One region of the Furfurilactobacillus curtus genome, then DNA from elsewhere that is predicted to be linked to it. Evidence: predicted binding sites of a transcription regulator. Region 1 holds the regulator's gene; each other region holds the start of a gene.
What was found. The regulator Rex, encoded in region 1, represses fermentation and respiration genes when NADH is low (regulators of the CRP and FNR family bind a similar motif). The targets are predictions, from matches to a motif close to TTGTGAANTANTTCACAA.
Positions count from the first base shown of each region.

Region 2: the regulator Rex is predicted to act here: its motif matches at 1,939-1,956, upstream of ACYQ0Y_RS01405 (NAD(P) transhydrogenase subunit alpha).
Region 3: the regulator Rex is predicted to act here: its motif matches at 1,098-1,115, upstream of ACYQ0Y_RS07395 ((S)-acetoin forming diacetyl reductase).
Region 4: the regulator Rex is predicted to act here: its motif matches at 3,206-3,223, upstream of adhP (alcohol dehydrogenase AdhP).

Region 1 is NZ_BAAHXU010000001.1:897,376-903,209, forward strand. It holds gene groL (chaperonin GroEL) at 1-1,597, opposite strand, end outside; gene groES (co-chaperone GroES) at 1,658-1,942, opposite strand; gene ACYQ0Y_RS04555 (redox-sensing transcriptional repressor Rex) at 2,219-2,878, opposite strand; partial or broken gene ACYQ0Y_RS04560 (ATP-binding cassette domain-containing protein) at 3,344-3,784, shown strand; gene ACYQ0Y_RS04565 (ABC-F family ATP-binding cassette domain-containing protein) at 3,965-5,200, shown strand; gene tsaD (tRNA (adenosine(37)-N6)-threonylcarbamoyltransferase complex transferase subunit TsaD) at 5,352-5,834, opposite strand, start outside.
Region 2 is NZ_BAAHXU010000001.1:247,398-253,231, reverse strand. It holds gene ACYQ0Y_RS01415 (NAD(P)(+) transhydrogenase (Re/Si-specific) subunit beta) at 1-408, opposite strand, end outside; gene ACYQ0Y_RS01410 (NAD(P) transhydrogenase subunit alpha part 2) at 405-719, opposite strand; gene ACYQ0Y_RS01405 (NAD(P) transhydrogenase subunit alpha) at 716-1,921, opposite strand; gene ffh (signal recognition particle protein) at 2,211-3,674, opposite strand; gene ACYQ0Y_RS01395 (putative DNA-binding protein) at 3,706-4,047, opposite strand; gene ACYQ0Y_RS01390 (amino acid permease) at 4,206-5,735, shown strand; tRNA gene ACYQ0Y_RS01385 (tRNA-Arg) at 5,787-5,834, shown strand, end outside.
Region 3 is NZ_BAAHXU010000001.1:1,578,515-1,584,348, reverse strand. It holds gene ACYQ0Y_RS07405 (ABC transporter permease) at 1-267, shown strand, start outside; gene ACYQ0Y_RS07400 (ABC transporter ATP-binding protein) at 277-966, shown strand; gene ACYQ0Y_RS07395 ((S)-acetoin forming diacetyl reductase) at 1,135-1,908, shown strand; gene rihA (pyrimidine-specific ribonucleoside hydrolase RihA) at 1,975-2,907, opposite strand; gene ACYQ0Y_RS07385 (ArsR/SmtB family transcription factor) at 3,062-3,394, shown strand; gene ACYQ0Y_RS07380 (cation efflux transmembrane domain-containing protein) at 3,384-3,998, shown strand; gene ACYQ0Y_RS07375 (DUF1440 domain-containing protein) at 4,197-4,721, shown strand; gene ACYQ0Y_RS07370 (CPBP family intramembrane glutamic endopeptidase) at 5,076-5,834, shown strand, end outside.
Region 4 is NZ_BAAHXU010000001.1:1,231,592-1,237,425, forward strand. It holds gene ACYQ0Y_RS05945 (4-hydroxyphenylacetate 3-hydroxylase N-terminal domain-containing protein) at 1-155, opposite strand, end outside; gene ACYQ0Y_RS05950 (HAD family hydrolase) at 269-1,081, opposite strand; gene nrdI (class Ib ribonucleoside-diphosphate reductase assembly flavoprotein NrdI) at 1,226-1,684, shown strand; gene ACYQ0Y_RS05960 (MDR family MFS transporter) at 1,797-3,005, opposite strand; gene adhP (alcohol dehydrogenase AdhP) at 3,371-4,393, shown strand; gene ACYQ0Y_RS05970 (VOC family protein) at 4,528-4,983, opposite strand; gene ACYQ0Y_RS05975 (flavodoxin family protein) at 5,295-5,834, shown strand, end outside.

The DNA.
Region 1 (5,834 bases):
CAGCTGCTGCATCAGCACCGTTATCCTGCTTTGGTTCTTCAGCCACAACGGCTTCGGTCGTTAATAATAAGGAGGAAACGGACGCAGCATTTTGCAAGGCTGACCGTGTTACTTTGGTTGGGTCCACGATCCCAGCATCAACCATGTCCACCCAGTCATCAGTTGCAGCATTGTAACCAATCCCTGGTTTCTGTGACTTCAGCTTTTCAACGATCACTGAGCCCTCTTTACCAGCGTTTTCAGCAATCTGACGCACTGGTTCTTCAAGCGCACGCAGAACAATATTAATTCCCGTTTGAACGTCGCCTTCTTCTTCCAATGCAGCGACTGCTTCGATAACGTTAACTAATGCAGTACCACCACCAGAAACGAAGCCTTCTTCAACTGCGGCTCGCGTCGCATTCAACGCATCTTCAATCCGGTAACGACGTTCCTTCAATTCGGTCTCAGTTGCAGCACCGACGTTAATTCGGGCAACCCCACCAGATAACTTAGCTAAACGTTCTTGTAACTTTTCTTTGTCGAAGTCTGAAGTCGTTGCTTCTAACTCAGTTCGAATGTTGGCAACCCGTTCGTCAACGTCGGCCTTGTTACCAGCGCCTTCAACGATCGTCGTGTTATCTTTGGTAACAGTAACTTTACCAGCTTGACCCAACTGTTCGACAGTCGTGTCTTTCAAGTTCAAGCCGAGGTCGTCAGTAATCACAGTACCACCAGTCAAAGCAGCAATATCTTCCAACTGCGCTTTGCGCCGATCACCAAAGCCAGGGGCCTTAACAGCAACGACGTTAAACGTACCACGCATCTTGTTCAAGACTAACGTTGGCAATGCTTCACCAGTAATGTCATCAGCGATGATCAGTAAAGCACGGCCCTGTTCAACAACTGATTGCAGTAATGGCAAAATGTCTTGGATGTTAGCAATCTTCTTATCCGTGATCAAGATGTATGGGTTATCCAAGTCAGCTTCCATCTTGTCATTATCGGTAACCATGTATTGACTCATGTATCCACGGTCAAACTGCATCCCTTCAACTACATCCGAAGTAGTCTCGATCCCCTTAGATTCTTCAATGGTGATAACGCCATCATTGCCAACCTTTTCCATTGCGTCAGCAATCAATTCACCAACTTCTGGATCTGCAGCCGAAATCGAAGCAATCTGAGCAATGTCTGACTTAGTTTTGACGTCGTGGCTCATCTTGTGTAAAGCATCAACGGCTGCATTGGTCGCTTTTTCAATCCCTGTCCGGATCCCAACTGGGTTGGCACCGGCAGTCACATTCTTCATGCCTTCGTTTACGATGGATTGTGTGAGCACCGTAGCAGTTGTCGTCCCGTCACCAGCGATGTCATTAGTCTTAGAAGCAACTTCAGCAACCAACTTTGCACCCATGTTTTCGAAATGGTCAGCCAATTCAACTGCTTTAGCAATCGTTACACCATCATTAGTGATGGTTGGTGAACCATAACTTTGTTCAAGTACAACGTTGCGACCTTTTGGTCCAAGTGTGGTTTTAACCGTGTTCGCTAATTTATCAACCCCAGCAAGCATTGAGCTGCGGGCATCTTCAGAAAACTTTAGATCTTTAGCCATGTGAATTTCCACCTCAACTATTTTTTATTTCGTCTTTATTTACGCAATTTAGGTCGAAAATTATTCAACAATTGCGACAATATCTTTTTCATGGAGAACTAGGTAATCTGCACCGTCATAAGTCACTTGGGTCCCGGCGTACTTGTCAAACATTACTGTGTCGCCTTCCTTAACGGATGGTGCAACAGAGTCACCGTTGTCCAATACACGGCCAGCACCGACAGAGATAACTTTTCCAGTCGTTGGTTTTTCTTGCGCATTACTTGCCAAGACAATACCGCCAACGGTTTGTTCTTCTTCTTCAGAAGCTTGTAAAATAACACGATCTCCTAATGGTTTTAACACGTTAATCCCTCCAATAATTTTCGTTGAAATAAACGCTTTTAGCACTCTTAATGTCTAAGTGCTAACAACAAGGTCTATAATAACCATCCCCGATTCTGAATGCAAGGCTTTTGGTCAAACTTAGTCAAAAAAATTAGCAGCCCCGGACCCACACTGCTAATTGATAGCTGTCAACAAGGCATAAGGATTAAGCTGGGCGATGCTTAAAAAAACGTCAGTCACTTCGCAAAGCAACCGACGTTCATCCTTTTGTATTCAGCTAATAATCACAACTGTTTATCCTTGTTCACCCTCAGTTGGTAGAATCTCAGCATAATGATCAATGAAATAAATGAGTGTCTGTAATTCATTAGTCAAATCAACGTTTTGAACCCGCACTGAGTCAGGTACAGACAAGCGACGTGGCGTAAAGTTCAGAATCCCCTTGATTCCGGCCTTAACCAATTGTTCCGTCACATCCTGTGCTGTACGTTCTGGAACGGTTACGATGGCGATCGAGATTTGCTGATCCTGCAATTGACGGCCCATTTCTGATAATGGATAAATTGGCACACCACTTTGAACTGTGTTTACGATATTGTCGTTAACATCAAAGGCTGCGCTGATACGAACATTGCTGTTTTGATGAAAATTAAAGTTCAATAATGCATGGCCTAAATTCCCCACCCCAACTAATGCAACATTGGTCAATTGATCTTGATTCAGAATCTTTTTAAAGAACTCAATGAGCTTTGCAACATCATAACCGTAGCCTCTTTTGCCGAGGGCACCAAAGTATGAAAAGTCGCGACGAATAGTTGCAGAGTCGACTTTAACCGCCTCCGATAACTGGGTTGAAGAAACGCGGGTCTTATCCGCATCCAATAAAATGTTTAAATAACGGTAATAGATCGGCAGCCGTTTTGCTGTCGCACGTGGAATTCGTTGTTCGGCCACGACGGTTCACTCCTTTTTGTTCGATTAGTATCGCTTGTGAAACTAATGTGTAGACCAATTATAGCATAGGGTCACTTATTGTGAAGTAAATTTCATTCTTTTATCTGTTTCTTTCACAAAGTTTCTTGCCGTTTGGCTTAATAAAATCCTGATTTACCTTGATCTGAAAGCTTTTGAATCGACTGTCTTTTTCCTAAAACTTCGTACTGTTGATATTAATTAAAATCACGAACTTTTATAATCATCGTCATTAATCCTTTACCAACCACTTGTTTCACAAGCTCAATCAGCGCAGCCGCTTGGTAACCCATGCCGCTTCATTGCTCGACATGTTAGAATGGTAGTTATGAAATCGTTTGATGAGTGAAGGAGTTTTCGACTATGTATGTTCTCCAAGTACAAGCAGTCGCACGTCGTTTCGGCGCCGATACCTTATTTGAAAATGTCTCTATGACGGTTGAAGATCACGCACGTGTCGGCTTAGTTGGTCGCAATGGCGCTGGCAAATCAACCTTATTAAAAATGATTGCAGGCTTAAATGAACCTGATGCTGGCACCATCTCCACTGGTAAAGCAGTTACGGTGGGATACCTCCCCCAAGATGCCGGGCTAACTTCAAATAATACTGTCTGGAACGAGATGCTCACTGTATTTAGTTTACAGCGTCAACAAGAACATCGATTACACGAATTAGAAGCGCTGATTGCGGATCCCACAGCAGATCATCAAAGTACGACTTACCACCGTTATTTAAGCGAATATGATCAACTACAACAAAATTTTAGCGACCACAATGGTTATGGCTATCAAGCCCTGATCCGCGGTGTCTTACATGCCTTTCACTTTGATGAAGATACGTATGATCGCAACGTCACGCAATTTTCAGGTGGTCAAAAAACACAGCTAGCCTTAGCAAAGTACTTATTGCAGCAACCAGACTTACTGATTTTAGACGAACCGACCAACCACTTAGATATTCAAACCCTATCTTGGCTGGAAGATTATCTTAAGGGATATCCCGGAGCTGTCCTGATTGTCTCTCATGATCGATACTTTCTGGACCATGTGGTTACGACTATTTATGACATGAACCAAGGCACCCTCACTCACTACAAAGGAAATTATTCTGCTTATCTACAACAAAAAGCAGCGCGTATCAAAACACAACAACGTGCGTTTGACAAACAGCAAGCCCAAATTAGTGCATTGGAAGACTTTGTTAATAAAAATATCGTGCGCGCCTCTACAACAAAACGAGCACAGGCCCGTCGCAAACAATTAGCCAAAATGGATCGCCTAGAAGCACCAAAGGATGATGATCGTTCAATTCGCATTCGCTTCCAGCCTGAGCATGACAGTGGCAAAGAAGTCTTGAAAGTTGCTGATTTGCAGATTGGCTATACTGCCGAGATGCCATTAGCGAATCATATTGACCTTAACGTCATTAAACAGCATGCAGTCGGTATTGTCGGACCAAATGGCGTTGGTAAGTCGACGCTTTTAAAAACAATTTTATCGCAGCGACCAGCTTTAGCAGGCACGATCAAAATTGGAGCCAATGTCACCATTGGTTACTACGATCAGGAACAAGCCGTTCTCCATGATGAAAAGACCGTTTTAAATGAAATTTGGGATGACCATCCAACCATGGCAGAACGTGAAATTCGAACACTATTAGGCAGTTTTCTGTTCACTGGTGATGATGTTGCTAAACCTGTTAGCGCATTAAGTGGGGGTGAACGAGCGCGGTTGTCCTTAACCAAGCTGTCACTCGATCACGACAATTTCTTGATTCTAGATGAACCCACCAATCACTTAGACATCGATTCACGAGAAGTGCTTGAAGAAGCGCTCAATGAGTTTATGGGCACCGTCTTATTCGTCTCACATGACCGTTACTTCATTAATCAAGTCGCAACCGAAGTCGTTGAACTATCTGCTAGTGGTACGCGCTGGTTCGAGGGTGATTATGATGACTATCAAGCTGCCTTGAGTCAGCAAACCCCAAGTGAGCTTAATCAACAACCCACGACTAACGCTGCTAACACGGCCTACCAAGCTAGCAAAGCCGACCTACGTGAGCAGCGAAAGCATCAACGCTTAGTCGACACATTGGAAGAACAGATTGACCAACTAGATGCCGAAATACGTCAGGTCACCACCACAATGCAAGCGCCTGAAAACGCAGCTGATATCGGGAAGCTGACCGATTTACAGCATAAACTAGACGCCCTTAATCAAGAAAATGAAACAATCGAACAACAGTGGACAGTGGCCAGTGAGACGTTGGAACAATTTAACCAAAATCATCATTTAGATTAAGCACCCGTTCAACAGATGTCTAGTGATTCACAAATTTTACCAGTTACGAAGTTTTTAGACTCAAATGATTCAATCACTCATTCGACCAAAAAAGGATGAAATCTCGGAGTAAATCCGTGGTTTCATCCTTTTTTGCAAGAAACGGCGATGACTATGCTTCCACACCAGCTGCCCAAGGAAATTCTAGACTTGGATCAGCGTTTAAGGTCATGTCTGCTCGAACACCTTGTGCCAATGCCACATGTGCCGCGGCCCCAACCATAGCAGCATTATCGCCACACAGAGCCAATGGTGCCGCCACTAATCGTGTGTTGGGCACCACTTTAGGCAATTGCTCGCTCAAAGCTTCGCGAAGACCATGGTTGGCGGCCACACCGCCTGCTAAAACTAATTGTTGCACGGGATAACGTTGCACAGCCGCTATCACCTTGCCTACCAACACATCCACCACACTGGCCTGAAAGCTCGCCGCTAGGTTTTCTCGATTTAGCGTTTCGCCACGTTGATCCGCATTGTGAACCGTGTTAATAAACGCACTTTTAAGACCACTAAAGCTAAAGTCGTAGTTGGCTTCGTGAATCATCGCCCGTGGAAATTTAAATGTATCTTGACCTAAATGAGCCAGACGATCCAA
Region 2 (5,834 bases), 650 kb from region 1:
CACCACATCCAAAAAGACAGGCAAGGAAAAGGCCAAGTTAAGGCTAGAACCGGCATCTTTAACAATATAGTCAAAGATCCCAATGACGGCGGCGGCACCACCACCAACAGCGTTGAATAGACTAACCAGTTGAGGAACATCGGTCATCGGGACTTTGCGAGCTCGCACCACACCGTACCAAATTCCGAGGGCCAATCCAGCAATGAGCACTACCCAGCCAATCCCGGTAATCTTACCTTCAGCAATAATCGTGATAATAATCATAATTACGGCTAAAAACATCCCGATTGCGGATAAACCATTCCCTCGACGGGCGGTCTTTGGTGATCGCATCAGGTGAACCCCGATGACATAACAAACGGCCGAAACTAAGTAAACCAGTGAAGACGTTGTCACTAATGCGTTCATTTGTGATCATCCTCCTTTGGTTGTGAATTTTTAGGGCGGTTAAACATCCCTAACATCCGGTCAGTAACGGTATACCCACCGGCCACATTTACGGCCGCAAAGAAGGCGCCAAAAAAGGCTAAACAATAAAATAACCAATTATTTGCTTCAGCCGCAATGACAAAGGCACCGACGACAACGACACCGTGGATCGCGTTCGCACCAGACATCATCGGGGTTTGTAACGTGGATGGAATTTTACTCATGACTTCAAATCCAACTAGTAAACTCAACACAAAAATGGCTAAATTCGCATATAACTCTTGGCTCATGACTGATCGGCTCCTTTCGTCTCTGTATCTGCCGCCACTGTTTGATCTGGCCGACTTGACGTCCGTTCAGGCAAATTCATGGCCCCTCTTAGACGGTTGCTAATAATGTCACCGTTGTAAGTTGCCAATAGTTCTCCTAAGACATCGTCATCAACGTCAAAGCTTAAGGCTTCTTCTTTAGTCACATAGTTAATCACGGCTTGAACGTTTTTTGAAAACATATCTGAAGCCGCTGCTGGTAGTTGACTAGCCATATCACCAGCACCAATAATTTGTGCGCCAGCTGGTGTCATCACCGTTTCATTCGGCTTAGAACTGGCCACGTTGCCGCCCAAGTCACTAGCTGCTAAGTCAATGAAAATCGTGCCTGGTTTAGCTTCATCGACAGATTTTTGCGTCACCAATAATGGTGGCTTCCGACCCGGGACCTGCGCCGTCGTGATGATGACATTGTTTTCCGCAATGAATCCAGCCAATTCATCCTGTTGCTGCTGCGTCTCTTCCGGTGTTAATTGACGAGCATAACCACCTTCACCGGCGCCAGAGACAGAAGTCGTCAGGAATGTGGCCCCCAGTGATTCAACTTCACCGCGTGAGGCAGGACGCACATCATATCCGGAAACAACAGCACCCAGTCGTTTAGCAGTCCCGATGGCTTGCAACCCAGCTACACCAGTACCCAAAACAAGCACTTTAGCTGGTTTAGCCGTTCCGGCAGCCGTAATCATCATTGGGAAGTAGCGAGAGAACTTGTCTGCTGCCACTAAAGCGGCTTTGTAGCCCGCCACACTGGATTGAGAACTCAAAACATCCATGGTTTGGGCCCGAGAAACCGTTCGTGGCAATAGTTCAAAAGCTAATGCTGTCACCTTTTGTTTGGCTAAGGCTTTAATGCCATCCGGATCAGTTAACGGTGCTAGTAACCCAATCAATGTTTGTCCAGCAGTCAACTGCCCAATGGTCGTTGCATCTAGTTGATTAATAACCGCGATTAAATTTGACTGTTTAATTGCATCGTCACGACTAACCAGTGTTGCTCCGGCATCTTGATAAGCCTGATCAGGATAAAATGCATTAACACCCGCACCTTGTTCAATTAACACTTCATAGTTGCCCTTAACCAAGCGACTGACAACATCCGGGGTTAGCGCAACCCGGTTTTCGCCAGTTGCCTCTTTAAGTGCAGAAACTACGATCGCCATGTAACATCCCTCCATCTTTTAGAAATATTTCACAATACCAGCATAGCGCTTACATTGATGAATCACAATTGTTTTAACAGTAATCTGTTCATAAGTTCTTGCTTTTTAAACGACTCTTCAGTTCTGTTACACAAAAAACAAAATTCTATGACGATTACTGACAAAATGTACACCAAGCAAAGCAGTATGGCCTAAATCCCAATACTGTTCCGTAGCACGAAATTCAAAAAAGCTGACCATGATTTGGTAGATACCAAGTCATGGTCAGCTTTATGAGTGAACGCATCCATTAGCGACTACGTTTATTCTTTTTAATTCTTTTTTTCTTATTCTTACGCGTTTGACGAACCATCCGATTAACCGCCATCTTGCCTAAGCGCCCAGAGATTCCGGAGCCGCTGCCCATCATGCCGCCTAGACCACCAGGAACTAATTGGTCTAAAGCACCCATGTTACCGTTGGACATTTGTTTCATCATTTTCTTCATCTGATCAAACTGTTTAATAAGTCGATTAACCTCTTGAATTGGTCGCCCAGAGCCTGCAGCAATCCGACGACGACGACTTGGATTCAACACATCGGGATTTTCTCGTTCTTGCGGTGTCATTGAATAAACGGTTGCACGCATATGAGCTAAATCTTTGGGATCGATCTGCGCATTAGCGATTGCTGGATTGTTCGCTAGGCCGGGAATCATCTTCATGATACTCTCCATGCCACCCATCTTATTCATCTGATCCATCTGATCGAGAAAATCATTGAAATCAAAAGAATTTTCCCGCATCTTCTGTTCAAGATCAGCCGCCTGCTTCTCATCAGAAACCTGTTGCGCTTTTTCAATTAGCGTCAACATGTCCCCCATCCCCAAAATTCGAGATGCCATCCGGTCGGGATGGAAGGTGTCTAGGGCGGACATCTTTTCTCCCTCACCGACAAATTTAATTGGTTTACCGGTGACAGCCCGGATGGACAGAGCAGCTCCGCCACGAGTGTCTCCATCTAACTTAGTCAAGACTACGCCGGTAATATCTAACTTATCGTCAAAACCAGTTGCCGTATTAACGGCATTTTGCCCAGTCATGGCATCAACGACTAATAAGATTTCATTTGGATGCGCTAATGCCTTGATATTAGCCAACTCATCCATCAATTGTTCATCAATTTGGAGTCGACCAGCCGTATCAATGATGACGTAATCGTTCTTATTTGCTACCGCTTGGCCCAGCCCCTGGCGCACGATCTCAACGGGATCAACATCTGTCCCTAATTCAAATACAGGCACATCGATTTGATCAGCCACTTGTTGTAACTGATCGATCGCAGCCGGTCGATAGACATCGGCCGCAATGAACAAGGGACGCGCTTGCTGTTCATTCTTTAATTTATAAGCTAACTTGCCAGCAGTGGTGGTCTTACCAGCCCCTTGCAAACCAACCATCATAATAATTGTTGGAATCTTTGGTGCTTTATTAAGTTCGCTGGCATCCGAACCCATCGTTTTCGTTAATTCTTCGTCAACAATTTTAACGATTTGCTGGGCGGGATTTAGCCCATCTAGCACGTTGCTACCCATTGCACGGTCGCGCACTGTTTTAACAAATGTCTTGACTACATCAAAGTTAACGTCAGCTTCGAGCAAAGCGAGTCGGATTTCCCGCATCGTTTCGCGTAAGTCACTCTCAGAGACTTTTCCTTTTCCCCGCAAATGTTTCATTGCATTTTGTAATCGTTCTGTCAGCCCTTCAAAGGCCATAACCATTCCTCCAGTTCATGATCCGAATTGTTTAAACACTTTCACTTGTTTCTAGCTGCGCAATTAACTGTCGCAATTGGCGATCATCTGGGTAGTGTCTCACCACATAATTAGCGACCGCGTCAGCGGCCTGATTACGCCGCAAGAAGTCTGCGTAAAGCTGAAGTTTGCGCTCATAATTTTCTAAGATAACTTCGGTGCGTTTAATATTGTCATAAACAGCTTGTCGACTGACATCAAAGTTCTCTGCAATTTCGCCTAATGAATAATCTTCGCCATAATACTGTTCAACATATGCTTTTTGCTTCGCCGTTAATAGCGATTCATAAAAACCGAACAGTGAATTGATTCGGTCATTTTTTTCGATTTCCATGTACCCGTCTTCACCTCGCGATACCAAATCAGTTTACCATTTTGACCGGTTCTTGAACATGAATATCCCACTTGTAAGGTGATTTTGTGCTGGTAATTATCGTTAAAAATGATTTCATGCTAATCTTAACTTATTAAAGTTCACCGGAGGCTCGTCTGATGAAACAAAATCGATCGTTAACTGGATTTGGTTTTTTTACCTTAACAGCTGCTATGCTAATGTCTGCCGATGAGTATCCCGCCTTTGCCCAATCTGGCTTAAAGGCCACCTTGTTCTTAGGCGTTGCCGGCTTGCTATGGTTTTTGCCGGTCGCTTTAGTTTCCGCGCAACTGGCAACCATGCCAGGTTGGGGCGATGGCGGCGTTTATACCTGGGTCAAGGGTGGCCTTGGTCAGCGCGCAGGCTTTATTGCCGTCTTTTTCCAATGGTTACAAATTACGGTTAATTTTATCACGATGATCTATTTCATCATCGGTGTGATTGCCTACTCAACACATTTCACGCAGCTAAATTCGAATCCCTGGTTAAAATTTAGCGCCTTTTTCATCATCTATTGGGTGATGACGCTTATCCAATTACGTGGCATTAAGGGAACTGATCGCTTAGTAAAGTGGACCTTTTCCTTAGGCATCGTCTTGCCAGCGATCGTGTTGCTCATTTTAGGTGCGATTTATTTGGGTCAGGGTCACCCACTGCAGTTCGATCTCAATCTGGCTAGCGACCTGCGATCGATTACTAAAGCTGGCTCGATCACCGTAATCGTGCCTTATATTCTAGCATTTACCGGGATTGAGGCCTCTGCTTCCTACATCAATAACCTACAACGACCAACGCGTAATTATCCTTTAATTATGGTTATTCTTGTTGTCTTTGCTATCTTACTTGATTCGTTTGGTGGCCTCTCCGTGGCCGCCGTCGTGCCGGCCAATGAACTGTCGCTTAACCAAGGTGTCATTGTCGCGATGGGCAAAATGGTTAAGTTAATCTTCGGTCAAACGCTGCCCATTTTGGTCAATTTACTAGGTTTGTTGATGGCCATGGGCATGCTTGGCGAGATTAGTTCTTGGATTGTGGGACCAGTTAAATCATTATTAGTAACAGCTAAAGACGAAATTCTGCCAACTCGTTGGCATGAAGTGAACCGCCATCAAGTACCGGTTCGTTTGGTTATCTTGCAAGGCGTTATCGTCTCAATTATTGCGGCAATTCTGACAATTGGGTTTGGCGGCAACAACGCGGCCTTTTCAATGGCCATGTCACTGACCGTGATGTTGTATTTGGTGATGTATATTTTATTGTTCACCGCCTTTATCTACCTTAATCTAACCAATAAAACCAAACAGGCGTCGTTTAAAATTCCAGGAGGTCGCTTGACTTGTCTTTTGATTGGCATTATTGGTCTGATTGGTTCGGTGCTCGTCTTTAGTTCAACGTTTTTGCCGACGACGAGCACCACGTTATCAACTGGCACATACGCACTGGTGATGGGCGGCTTTCTGATTGTTGTGTTAGCTGTCACCTTAATCATCTACAGTCGCCGTCGGACTAAACCAACTAAACGAAATTGGCATATTCGGCATTTACGCCTCGAAGAAGTCCCCCGCTTCACGCCAATCCAAGGTCGTGGTGAACACACCATCGAAATCGATGTGGACCCCAATATTAAAGATTCATCAGCAAACCATTGACGAATTTTTATCTGAGCTTTAAGATGAGATAGTTGTGATAGCACAACTTCCGCACCAGTGGCGCAACTGGATAGCGTATTGGTCTTCGAAACCAAGGGT
Region 3 (5,834 bases), 680 kb from region 1:
GGCGTCATGAAGGTTGAAGGTATTGGGACCAATCATATTCTCGCTAGCGTTGTCACGCAGGCCACTGTGATGAGTCTCATCAGTGTCATTATCGGGCTAGCTGTCACGATTCTAATCGGTAACGTGGCCCCAAGTGGGATGCCATTTGCCCTAAATTATGGTCAGCTCGGCATCTATGGTATTTCACTGGTGGTCGCCTCGATTCTCGGTTCCTTGTTATCATGGCGCACCATTGCTCACATTAACCCAGTTATCGCGATTAAATAGGAGGTTCACATGGCAAACGTAATGGAACTTGTTAATGTCACCAAACAATTCGGTAGCGGTCACGTGGCCGTTAATGCTCTAACCAACGTCAATTTTCAAATCGAACCTGGACAATTTGTCTCAGTAATTGGGCCTTCAGGTTCAGGAAAGAGTACGTTTCTCACAATTGCGGCCGGTTTACAACGACCAACGAGTGGGCAAGTCCTACTCAATGGCGTTGATATCGCTCAACAGACAGAAAAACAACGCCTTCAATATCGATTTGACCACGTGGGCTTTATCTTACAAAGCTCAAACTTAATTCCATTCTTAACTGTCAGTGAACAATTTAAGCTCATCGATCGCCTTGCTCATCAAAAATTCCAAGTAGATGAAATGCGGCAATTACTCGACCGCTTAGATTTACGCGATATGGATAATGCGTTACCAAACGAATTGTCCGGTGGTGAGCGTCAACGAGTAGCTATCGCCAAAGCATTATTCCATAATCCCGACGTCATTTTGGCTGACGAACCGACTGCTAGCCTTGACTCACAACGGTCATTCGATGTGGTTGATCGCTTAGTTAGTGAAGCTCATGACCTGAATAAAGCCATCATCATGGTGACCCATGATGAACGACTGATTACTAAAAGTGATGTAATCTACAAAATTGAAGATGGACAAATGACACGTCAAACTCCAGTCAACAACGCTTAACCAATCACCCAGCCAAGCCTTAGGTTGCCCAAAAGGCTTGGCTTTTTATTGTCTAAAAATCAATTTTTTCGAGCATACATCTCATTAAATTAGGACTAGTTTTTATTGGTCGAGTTCGGTATACTGATTTTTAGTTCATAATTTCACAAGAAACAGAGGTTCTTACACATGACTCAAAAAGTCGCTTTTATTACCGGTGCTGGTCAAGGAATCGGCGCTGCCATTGCTGATCGTTTATCTCGTGATGGTTTTGCCGTTGCCCTTATCGGCCGCACCAAATCTAAATTAGATGATGTCGCTGCTACAATTACAAATCATGGTGGTAAAGCAATCGCACTTGTTGCCGATGTTGCTGACCGCGATCAGGTTTTCAAAGCGGTTGATGATACCGTTGCCCAGTTAGGCGATTTAAATGTCATCGTCAATAACGCTGGTGTGGCACCAACCACTCCGATTGATGACGTGACACCAGAACAATTAACCAACGTGACGATGATTAACACCGGTGGTGTCGTTTGGGGCACGCAAGCTGCTCATGCTGCCATGAAACGGTTGGGTCACGGTGGAAAAATCATTAACGCCACCTCTCAAGCTGGCGAAGTCGGCAATCCAAATTTAACCGTTTATGGCTCAACTAAATTTGCCATTCGCGGTATTACCCAGACCACGGCTAAAGAATTAGCAGCCGATCAAATCACCGTTAACGCGTATGCACCGGGAATTGTCCGGACACCGATGATGATGGACATTGCTCATGAAGTTGGTCAAAATGCCGGTAAAGATGACGAGTGGGGACTACAAACCTTCACAAAAGACATCACATTAAATCGCTTATCTGAGGCAGAAGATGTTGCAAATGTTGTTAGTTTCTTAGCTGGAACTGACTCTGATTACATCACCGGTCAGACAATCACTGTCGACGGTGGCATGGTCTTCCACTAAAATTTAAATCCTATATCTGAAAAGCCATCGATTTTGATATCGGTGGCTTTTTGGTTGCTCATTTAGTTAGTTGAATGATTTTAACGATTGCATAATTAATTCGATAAAACGTGATCGATCAATTTTTAGCAAAACATCTGTATTCTTCGGCTTACCCGTTAATTCATAGTAATCGCAAACCGTTTCTCCTTTGACCAAATCCCCTGTTGTTTCTACATCGACATTCATCAAGTCACTTTCAAACATCGTCGGATCAATCAGCCAGGCAATTGTGCACGGATCATGTAACGGTGCGCCAGAAAAGCCCCATTTTGGATTTTCATGATAAATTTCAAAGAAGTCTAGAAGGCCTTTAAAAGCTTGTGCCACTGGATTATTAATCGTACCAATTGTCGCAATTTCATCTTTCATAATTTGCGCTTGATGTGTGACGTTCAATGGGGCCATTGTTAACGGAATCCCTGAATTCATAACGATCTTAGCGGCTTCCGGATCAACATAAATATTAAATTCCACCGATGGGGTCCAATTACCCAATCCCATCGCACCGCCCATAAAGACAATTCGTTCAATACGTGCGGCCAATTCTGGATACACGCGCAAAAATAAGGCGGCATTCGTCATCGGCCCAGTCACAACTAAAGTTACCTTCTCAGTTGCTTCCCGGATCGTCTTCGCCATCAACTCAATTGCCGTCATATCTTGGGGTTGGAAGTCCGGATCCGGTAAGTCCGCTCCATCTAACCCCGTCTTACCATGAACATTTCCGGCAGTCGCCAATGGTTGCACCAGTGGTGTTTTATTACCACTGGCGACCGGGATATCTTGCCGTTGCAAAAGGGTCAACATCCGCATCGCATTATTTAGCGTTTTTTCAGGCGTTTGATTGCCCGCCGAAGTCGTTACGGCCGCCAACTCAATCTCCGGTGAGGCGACCGCCAACATCATCGCCAAGGCGTCATCGTGGCCGGGATCGCAATCCAGAATAATTTTCTTCATTAGGAACTCCTTTGTGTTTATTATCAGAACACTTAACAATAGTGTATCAGACGATAGTATATTAGAAAACGCTTACACTAGTGCAACTTAACCGTTTGCAATTTAGAGCAAACGGTTATATGATGATTTCATCATATGAAAGGATGATCATCTGATGACATCTCCGTCACCTCGCTTCATCGAAGAACAACATCTCAATGAGGCTCATACATTATTTCAATTACTCAGTAACCCGACTCGGATGCAATTATTGTATCTGCTGGAACAACAAGATTTAACGGTCTCGCAAATCAGTGCTCAATTAGGCTTAGAACAGTCAGCTGCTTCGCATCAATTGGCCAAATTGCGCCAACACCAGCTTATTAGTGCAACCAGACAAGGCAAGACAAATGTGTATCGCTTAGACGACCCGCATATTTTGGATGTTTTAAATGAGGCACTCGAGCACGTTGATCACGTTATTAGGGGAGAAAAGCATGGACACTAATGTCAAAACACGTTATATCACTCAGGGTTTGCACACCGAGTACTTTTCGGTCGCTTGGATGGCATTTGAATTTTTAGTCGGGTTATGTGCCGGAATTAAGGCCGGTTCTATATTATTGGTCGCTTTTGGTTTGGACAGCTTCCTGGAAATTATCGCTGGCATCACGCTCGTCTGGCGGTTACGGCAAGAACAAGCCGGCGCTAGTAAGGAACGAATTGAACAAGCTGAACGGCGCTCCGGTCGCATTGTCGGCGGTATTCTATTACTGTTGGCCGTTTATGTCACCTTGACGGCTGGCTATAATCTCTTGACTCACCAAGCCCCTGAATCAAGCTTTTCAGGGATGGCCATTGCAATCGCTTCGGTTCTGCTGATGCCGATCTTGACCATTCGCAAACGATCGTTGGGCAAGAAAATTAATTCACTGGCCTTAATTGAAGACGGCATGTGCAATATTACCTGCGCTTATATGGCGGCTACCGTTCTGATCGGTGCTATGGTCACAGCCCTATTAGGTTGGTGGTGGGCCGATTCGATCGGTGCATTAGTCCTCGTTTACTTCATCGCTAGCGAAGGTTGGGAAGCTTTTCACGGCGAGGATTAGAATCGCTGCAAGACAAAGAGATGGCCTTTTGAGGACCACCTCTTTTTAAATTAGTTCTAATTTGTACGCAATCATCCGCTCCCCCTTTTTATAAAGGATCGCAAAATTATTTTCCGCGTTAGCCACATCCATTACTCGCACTTTAGCCAGCCACAGCCTATAATTAACCTAGCCAAAAACGTGAGGAGCTTGATCATTATGGCAAAATATAAGTCTAAACCAAACAAACACAAAACCAACATGTCAGCTGCCATTGAAGCTGGTTTAATCGCTGGCGTTATCTCTGGCATGGTCAAGATTGGCTGGGAGGCGCTATTGCCACCGCGCACACCCGAGCGTGATAATCCCAACCCACCGCAACATCTGCTGGAACAATTGCGCTTACCACCACGCCTATTAAATGCAAGTTACACTTACTCAAAACAGCAAATGCCCATTGCTGGCTTTCTCATGCATTTTGGTTTCTCGACAACATTTGCTGTTGCCTACGCATTAGCCGGACAACGACTGCCAAAAGTAAAAGCTGGCCATGGTGTTATCTTTGGCTTAGGTGTATGGGCAGCTTATCACCTGTACTTATTGCCAAAAATGCATACCATTCCGGCCGCAAAAGATCAGCCACTAGCAGAGCATCTCTCAGAATCTTTTGGTCACGCAGTTTGGATGTGGACCAACGACGTATTCATCAGCCAACTCTACCAAACCCTAAATCACAAACAATGAGGATATTTTCATGACAAAACAAACTTTTTACCACGCCTGCTGGTACGTTGCCGGCGGGTTAGCAACCCTCGCAATGATAACTGGCATCCTCGAAGCAATTCGTTTAATGTTACGTATCTTGCTTAACTAAACAGGATTGGTTGCAATCTTGCAAAGATAACAATTGTTTTATTGCTAAATTTACCATGGTTATTAATGACCAAATTTGTATACTTTTCCTGTAATATTCAACGACTTTGAGTTATTGGGCGCTCTTTAAGACCATCGCCTTGCACTTCTAACCGTTACCTGGCAGAATTAGGCATTACTTGATTCGTTAACTCGGTTGGTTAGCGACCTTTAGGAGTTGGTTTCATGCAACGTTTGAAACGTTATTTCGTTCTTGAACCTAATGACCAAACAGATATCACCCTAGTCTTTTGGCTAGGGAAGTCTCCTTGGTTATCATGGTTTCTGATTATTTTAACTGCTGTCTGTGGCATACTGAGTGAATTACTGCCGGATTTACAGCATACTCACCTACTACCCCAAGGCTTCCCTGCTTGGTTAAATAATATCGTCGTATTCGGTGGTTGGTATAGCTATTATATCGCGGGAATTGTGTTTTTCTTTTTCTGGCAATTAAGCCGCTGGTTACACCGCCGTCAACGACCTGCACCGCCTCGACGGACCGGAATCATCGAATCAATTTTGGCCATTATCATCATTACTTATTTAGGTGGTGTCTTAGATAGTTGGGCTAGCCAAATCGGTGCTGCAGCGAAGATTAAAGATGTGACAGACGCCGCTGAAGGTTTGGTCACTGTTCATGGAACCATCTGGCAACGCTTTGTCACCTATATGATCAACAACTGGTATGAACTGCCTAGTGAAGATGTCTTCCGCCTGAGTCTGTTCACGATTTTATTTGTGGCCTTGTGGTGGATTAACCGTCCTACCTTACGATATTGGTTGGCATTTCTCATGACCGCCCTACTATTTGGTGCCTGGCATTATAGTTCTTACGGTTACAACCTGCCGGAAGCTGTTTTTGAAGTTGGCCTCCCCACCATCATTGACGGCTGCCTATGGTTACGAACACGCAACTTATGGACCTTTACCGCCAGCCACTTT
Region 4 (5,834 bases), 330 kb from region 1:
TATAAATGAGTGGTTGGTTGCTCTTGTTGCAAACGATAATACGCATTTACATAGGTCAAGGTATCAGTAAACAACTTAACCGACGAAGGTTTTTCCACTCGTCTGCCATCTAAATAGATCGTCCGACCGTCATCTAAATCTGTTGGATTAATCATTGTTGTAACCTCTCAAGTTGATATTTAAACCCGCTCTACGGCCTTGTGCCGTAGTTCACTTACTAGTATGACATAGAAATATGGCAGCGTTTGCATAAATTTCGTCTACGGGCTTAATTCATTTTGAACCGGTTCATCAAAAAGCGCGGTACCCCATCTTGATTGACCGGTTCCGTGATGGCAGTTGCTGCGTCTAAAACCGCCTGTGGCGCATCGGCCATGGCAACGCTGGTCGTGGCCGCCTTAAACATCGGGACATCATTTAACCCATTACCAAAAACAATCGTATGATCCCCGTCGATCCCTAATTGTTGTTGCACTTGTTTTAACGCCGTCGCTTTACTAATCCCTTTGGGAATCAGCTCAATGTTGGTTTCACTTGATGCTGATAACGAAAATAGGCCCGTTTCCATAAACTCACGACGGGCTTGAATTAAACGATTATCGACTGCCCGATTGACCGCCAGACCGTTTGTCACTTGATCAGCAATAACTAAGACATCGGTGCGTGATTTCAGTGGAATCATTCTTGAAGTTGGCACCCGTTTACGCAAAAATCGCATGTGTGCTAATGCTGATTCGTCGCGAGAGTTGTGATACGTATCTGTTAACGTAAATAACCGCATCGTTAAATCTAAATGATCACAGATGTCGTATGCAGCTAGCGCAGCAGCTTGCCCTAATAAGTGCGTCTTAACTTGATTATCCTGGGCGATAACAGCACCATTAGCGCTAATGATTCCCATCGGAATCGTGAACTGGTCGGTGATTGACCGTGCCAAGGCCAACATCCGCCCCGTTGCCACGTAAATCTCATGCCCTTGTGCCTGTAATTTACGAAACACTGCTTGCGTCAAATCAGAGACTTGTTGCGTCTTAGGAATCAAGGTACCATCGATATCGGTCACAATTAAATATTGTTCCATGTCATTCCTCCACTATCACCCAGTTTACGCCATCTGGACCATGACTTGACCATGGATTTAATTTCGTCAAGACTGGTTTCTAAAAACATCGTGCTGTAAACTTTGAACAATTAGTCCTGAACTTTTGCAAAGGAGCGTGGCACGATGGCTTTAAACATTCGCTACATTTCAATCGAAGGAAATACACGCAATTTCATCCAACACCTGACTGAATATGCGAAACAACAACATATCGCCGACACTAATCAACCAGAAGTTAACGCTGTAGAAATTTCTGAACAAACAGATTTTACACACGAAACAGTGCCTTACTTTGCCTTTGTTCCCACCTATTTAGACGGTGGAAATGGCATTGATAACGGCGTTAAGGAATTGATGACCAACGTGCTAGGTGAATACATTGCTTACGGTAACAATCGTCAGCACTGCCTTGGCGTTGTTGGATCCGGCAACCGTAACTTCAACGAGCAATATTGTTTAACTGCGCGTCGATACGCAAATGATTATGGCTTCCCGTTCTTGGCCGATTATGAACTCCGTGGTACTAATGCTGACGTTAAACGAGTTTATAACGTTTTAGTTGATCGAACCAATCAGATTTAAAGCTATCGCTGCATTAAATTAACGCCAAAAATCGTCGCTCCCTTATTACTGGGGAAGCGGCGATTTTAACGTTATCCAAACTAAGCTTCTTTTAACTCTCAATGGTACCTGATTAGTCACGGGCATTCTTAGCCACATCTGTTTTTCGTTGCCGTTCAAAGTGCGCCCGGCCATAGACCGCAAATAGCGCGATCATTTGAACAATTCCGACAGCCAAAAACAGCTTCGAAAATGTCGCATAGTCCAGCATAAGTCCACCGAATAAGGGGCCAATTGCCCGGCCAAAAGCAATCGCGATGTTAGAGAAGCCTTGATATCTTCCAGCCTCGGTAGCGGGGGCTTTGACCGCAATCCACGCCGGTAAAGCTGGGTGACCAATCATTTCCCCGAACGTTAGCACGATCATGGTCACAATAAACGCTACATAACTGCGAGCAAAAATCAGCATGAAAAATGAAGCTGCAAATAATGTAATTCCTACCAAAATGACATTTTCAATGCGGAAACGCTCACTAAACCGTGTGATAAAAGGCTGGCAGATCACGATAATCAGGCCATTTAGCGTCCACAGTAAACTGTAATTCAACACGGGAATCCCCAGATTGGTCATGTGCACGGAAATAACACTCTCCCACTGGGAATATGCTAAGTTAATTGCCAATAGCAGCAACAAAATCAGGCCCACCAGTAAAGGCATCTGGGTGCGACGTTGGCTTGCAACTTGGCTTTTAGCACGGTGTGTCTTAGGCGCTACATTGAAATGTAACGTTACCACTAACGTCAACGCAGCATAGCATACCGCGGCAATGATAAAGACCGTGGTGATGCCGAATTTGATCGCGTAACCAACGATTAAGGTGCCAATCACCACCCCAATATTCATCGCAACATAGAGCATATTGAACACGTGCCGCGTTGAAGTTGTCGTCACCCACGTTGCCAAAGAGTTTAAAATCGTCATGTTGACGCCATCACCGAACCCGATTACCAACAGTAGCAAGCCATAAACGGGCCAGCCGTGCCAAAAAATCAAGGCAACGACGCCGAGGGTCGCTAGCGCCGCCGACATAATCCCAGTCTGCCAAGGTTTCCAATGATCAAATAAGTATCCACCAACTGAGTCACCGACGATCATCATAAGCGACATTCCTAATAATACCCAACCAGCTAACGTTAATGATTCGTGGAGGTAGTTATGTAAATAAATGGTCGTTAATGGCCAAAGAAAACTCGCACCCGCATTGTTTAACAGTGAGGCAACAAATAACCAACTAAATTTGATGTCTTTGCGTTGGACTTTCAGAAAAATCCGCTCCTTAATTTTGCACGATTCGCGTCCTTAAGGCCATTCTATCACGCCATACACATTCCAGTCGCGGATAATTAGTTTGGGCCTTAAAACTAGCGGTGCGTATCGATTTCGGTCGACAATCATAATCAGATCTACCAAGCTTTGGTCAATTGTGGATTAGAGTCTTTTAAGTGTTATTCACAAATTCGATAATGAAAATTCCTTACTAATTGTGATTAAAAAAACGATTTATCCACATTTTTGTTTTTCACAGACAGATAAATGATGAAAAAAGTTTGCAAATGCTCATCAATTCACTTTAATTTTCAGAGTCTTCCTGATATGATTAAACTGTTGAAAGCAAAAATTAGTTCTAATCAAAAGGAGATCAATTCATGAAAGCTGCTGTTGTTCGCGATAATGTTGATGGCTTCGTCGATGTTAAAGATGTTACCTTACGTGATTTAAAACCTGGTGAAGCACTTGTTGATGTTGAATATTGTGGTCTTTGCCATACTGATTTACACGTTGCCGCCGGTGACTTCGGTGACAAGCCTGGACGAATCATTGGACACGAAGGCGTTGGGATCGTCTCTAAAGTGGCCGATGGCGTGGACGCCGTTAAAGTAGGGGATCGGGTCTCTATCGCTTGGTTCTTCAAGGGCTGTGGTCATTGTGAATATTGTTTAACTGGTCGCGAAACATTCTGCCGTCAGGTGCAAAATTCAGGCTTTACCGTTGATGGCGCCATGGCTGAACAGGTCATTGTGGATGCCAACTACGCCGTTAAGGTGCCCGATGGCCTAGATCCAGTGGAAGCCACCTCCTTAACTTGTGCCGGGGTAACAATGTACAAAGCCATTAAAGTGGCTGACGTTAAGCCAGGCCAATGGGTCTCTGTTGTTGGCGCCGGTGGTTTAGGTAACTTGGCCATCCAATACGCTAAACACGTTTTTGGCGCGCACGTCATTGCTGTTGATGGGAACCCAGACAAGTTGGAAGCCGCTAAACAAGCTGGCGCAGATATCTTAATTAACCGTCACGATGGCAACGTTGACGAACAAATTCAAGAAAAAGTCGGTGGAGTTCACGCTGCTTTAGTGACTGCCGTTACAACTTCAGCCTTTGACCAAGCCGTTGACTCATTGCGCCCAGATGGTAAGCTAGTTGCCGTTGCTTTACCACAAGGTGACATGCAATTGAACATTGCTAAGACAGTGCTCGACGGTATCGTCGTTGCTGGTTCACTCGTTGGGACTCGTCAAGATTTAGCTGAAACATTCCAATTCGGTGCTGAAGGCTTGGTTCACCCAATCGTTCGCACCCGCAAGTTATCAGAAATCAACGATATGATTCAAGAATTAAAGGACAACACAGTGGTTGGGCGTAATGTGGTTGACTTTGTTCACAACAACTAATGCTCATTTATAAAAGAGTCTGGGACAAAACCAAAAACTAAATTTCATTTCCAATCTAAATCGTCAAAAAGCGGGATATAAGTCAAGTGACTTATGTCCCGCTCTCTTTTTGCTTCTGCTTTATTTAGTTAGCCCTAACTAGGCGTGTCCTGCATTGGGGCAATACTCTGATCGCCAGAAATCACCGGAGTGTGTTCAATCCAGTTGTGTGGTCGACAACTAACGATCCAGTTAACGCCGTACTCGTCAGTAAATTCACCACGTTTGCCAGTGAAATAAGCAGCACTAAACGAATTAGTTACCCGCACGCGCCCCGAGTTTGCCACTCGATCAAAGAATTTTTGTGCTTGCACAACTTCTTCACTGTCGTCAGCGTTAAAGTCCAGCATAATCGCAATATTTGTTGCGTGCTGTGGCTGATCCATGAAATCATCCGCACACAGAATCTGTGAACCCATAACGCGAAAACCACCATGAATTGTTGAATCTTCTAGATTAGGATCAATTAAGTCCAATTCCCGCGCAGTTGCTTCCGTAACCGGAATCCGAAATAAATCGGTTGCCCCAAAAACTTCTTGGTAGTAGCTCATTGCGGCTTTGGCGTTGGGGAAGTGAATATAAGGATGTATACGTGTTACGATAGTCGGTCCCCCATTTCAAATGCATGACAAAGTATAATGAAAAATGACAAAAGTGTCAATTTAAAAACAGAGCGTGAGCCAGACCGGGTGAGTTCACACACCATTAGCCGATAAACCATTGTCGAGATTTATGGGATGCAAACCACTTTTCCACCTACCAAAGTAGCCGACAGCTACCAATATTTTATGCTATCCTAGAAACATAGTTAATTTTTTAAATTTATTTATCATTAGATAAATAAAGCAGTCGGAGGTCATTCATGAAAGTCTTGGGAATCCTCGGCGCCCATAAAGAACATGGTGTCACCGCGCAATTATTGACGGCCACTTTGGCTAGTGTTCCAGCGCCGCATGAAACAGAATTAATTTACTTGGCTGACTATGACATCCACCCCGATACTGGGATTCCTAATCCTGTCTTAGATGCATTAACTGAAAAATTATTGACTAGTGATGTCTGGATTTTTGCAGCACCCACCTATTGGGGTGGCCTATCAGGAATCATGAAGCACTTTTTAGACTGCCTTCGTTGGCGCTTAGTCCGCATTGATCATGTTGGTGACGCGCACCCTGATCGTTTTAAAAATAAGCATTACCTTAGCATCACCGATTGTTATATTAGTCCGCTGGATAACCTCTTTACGGGTGTCACCGACGCCACGTTTCGACAAATTGATACGGTGATGAATGCGGCTGGTCTGATCAAAATTCATGAAATCGTATGCCCTGGCACCTTAAAAAATGGCGATCGAATTCCTGAACAAACCTTGAACACCTGTCGCAAATGGGGCGTCAAACTT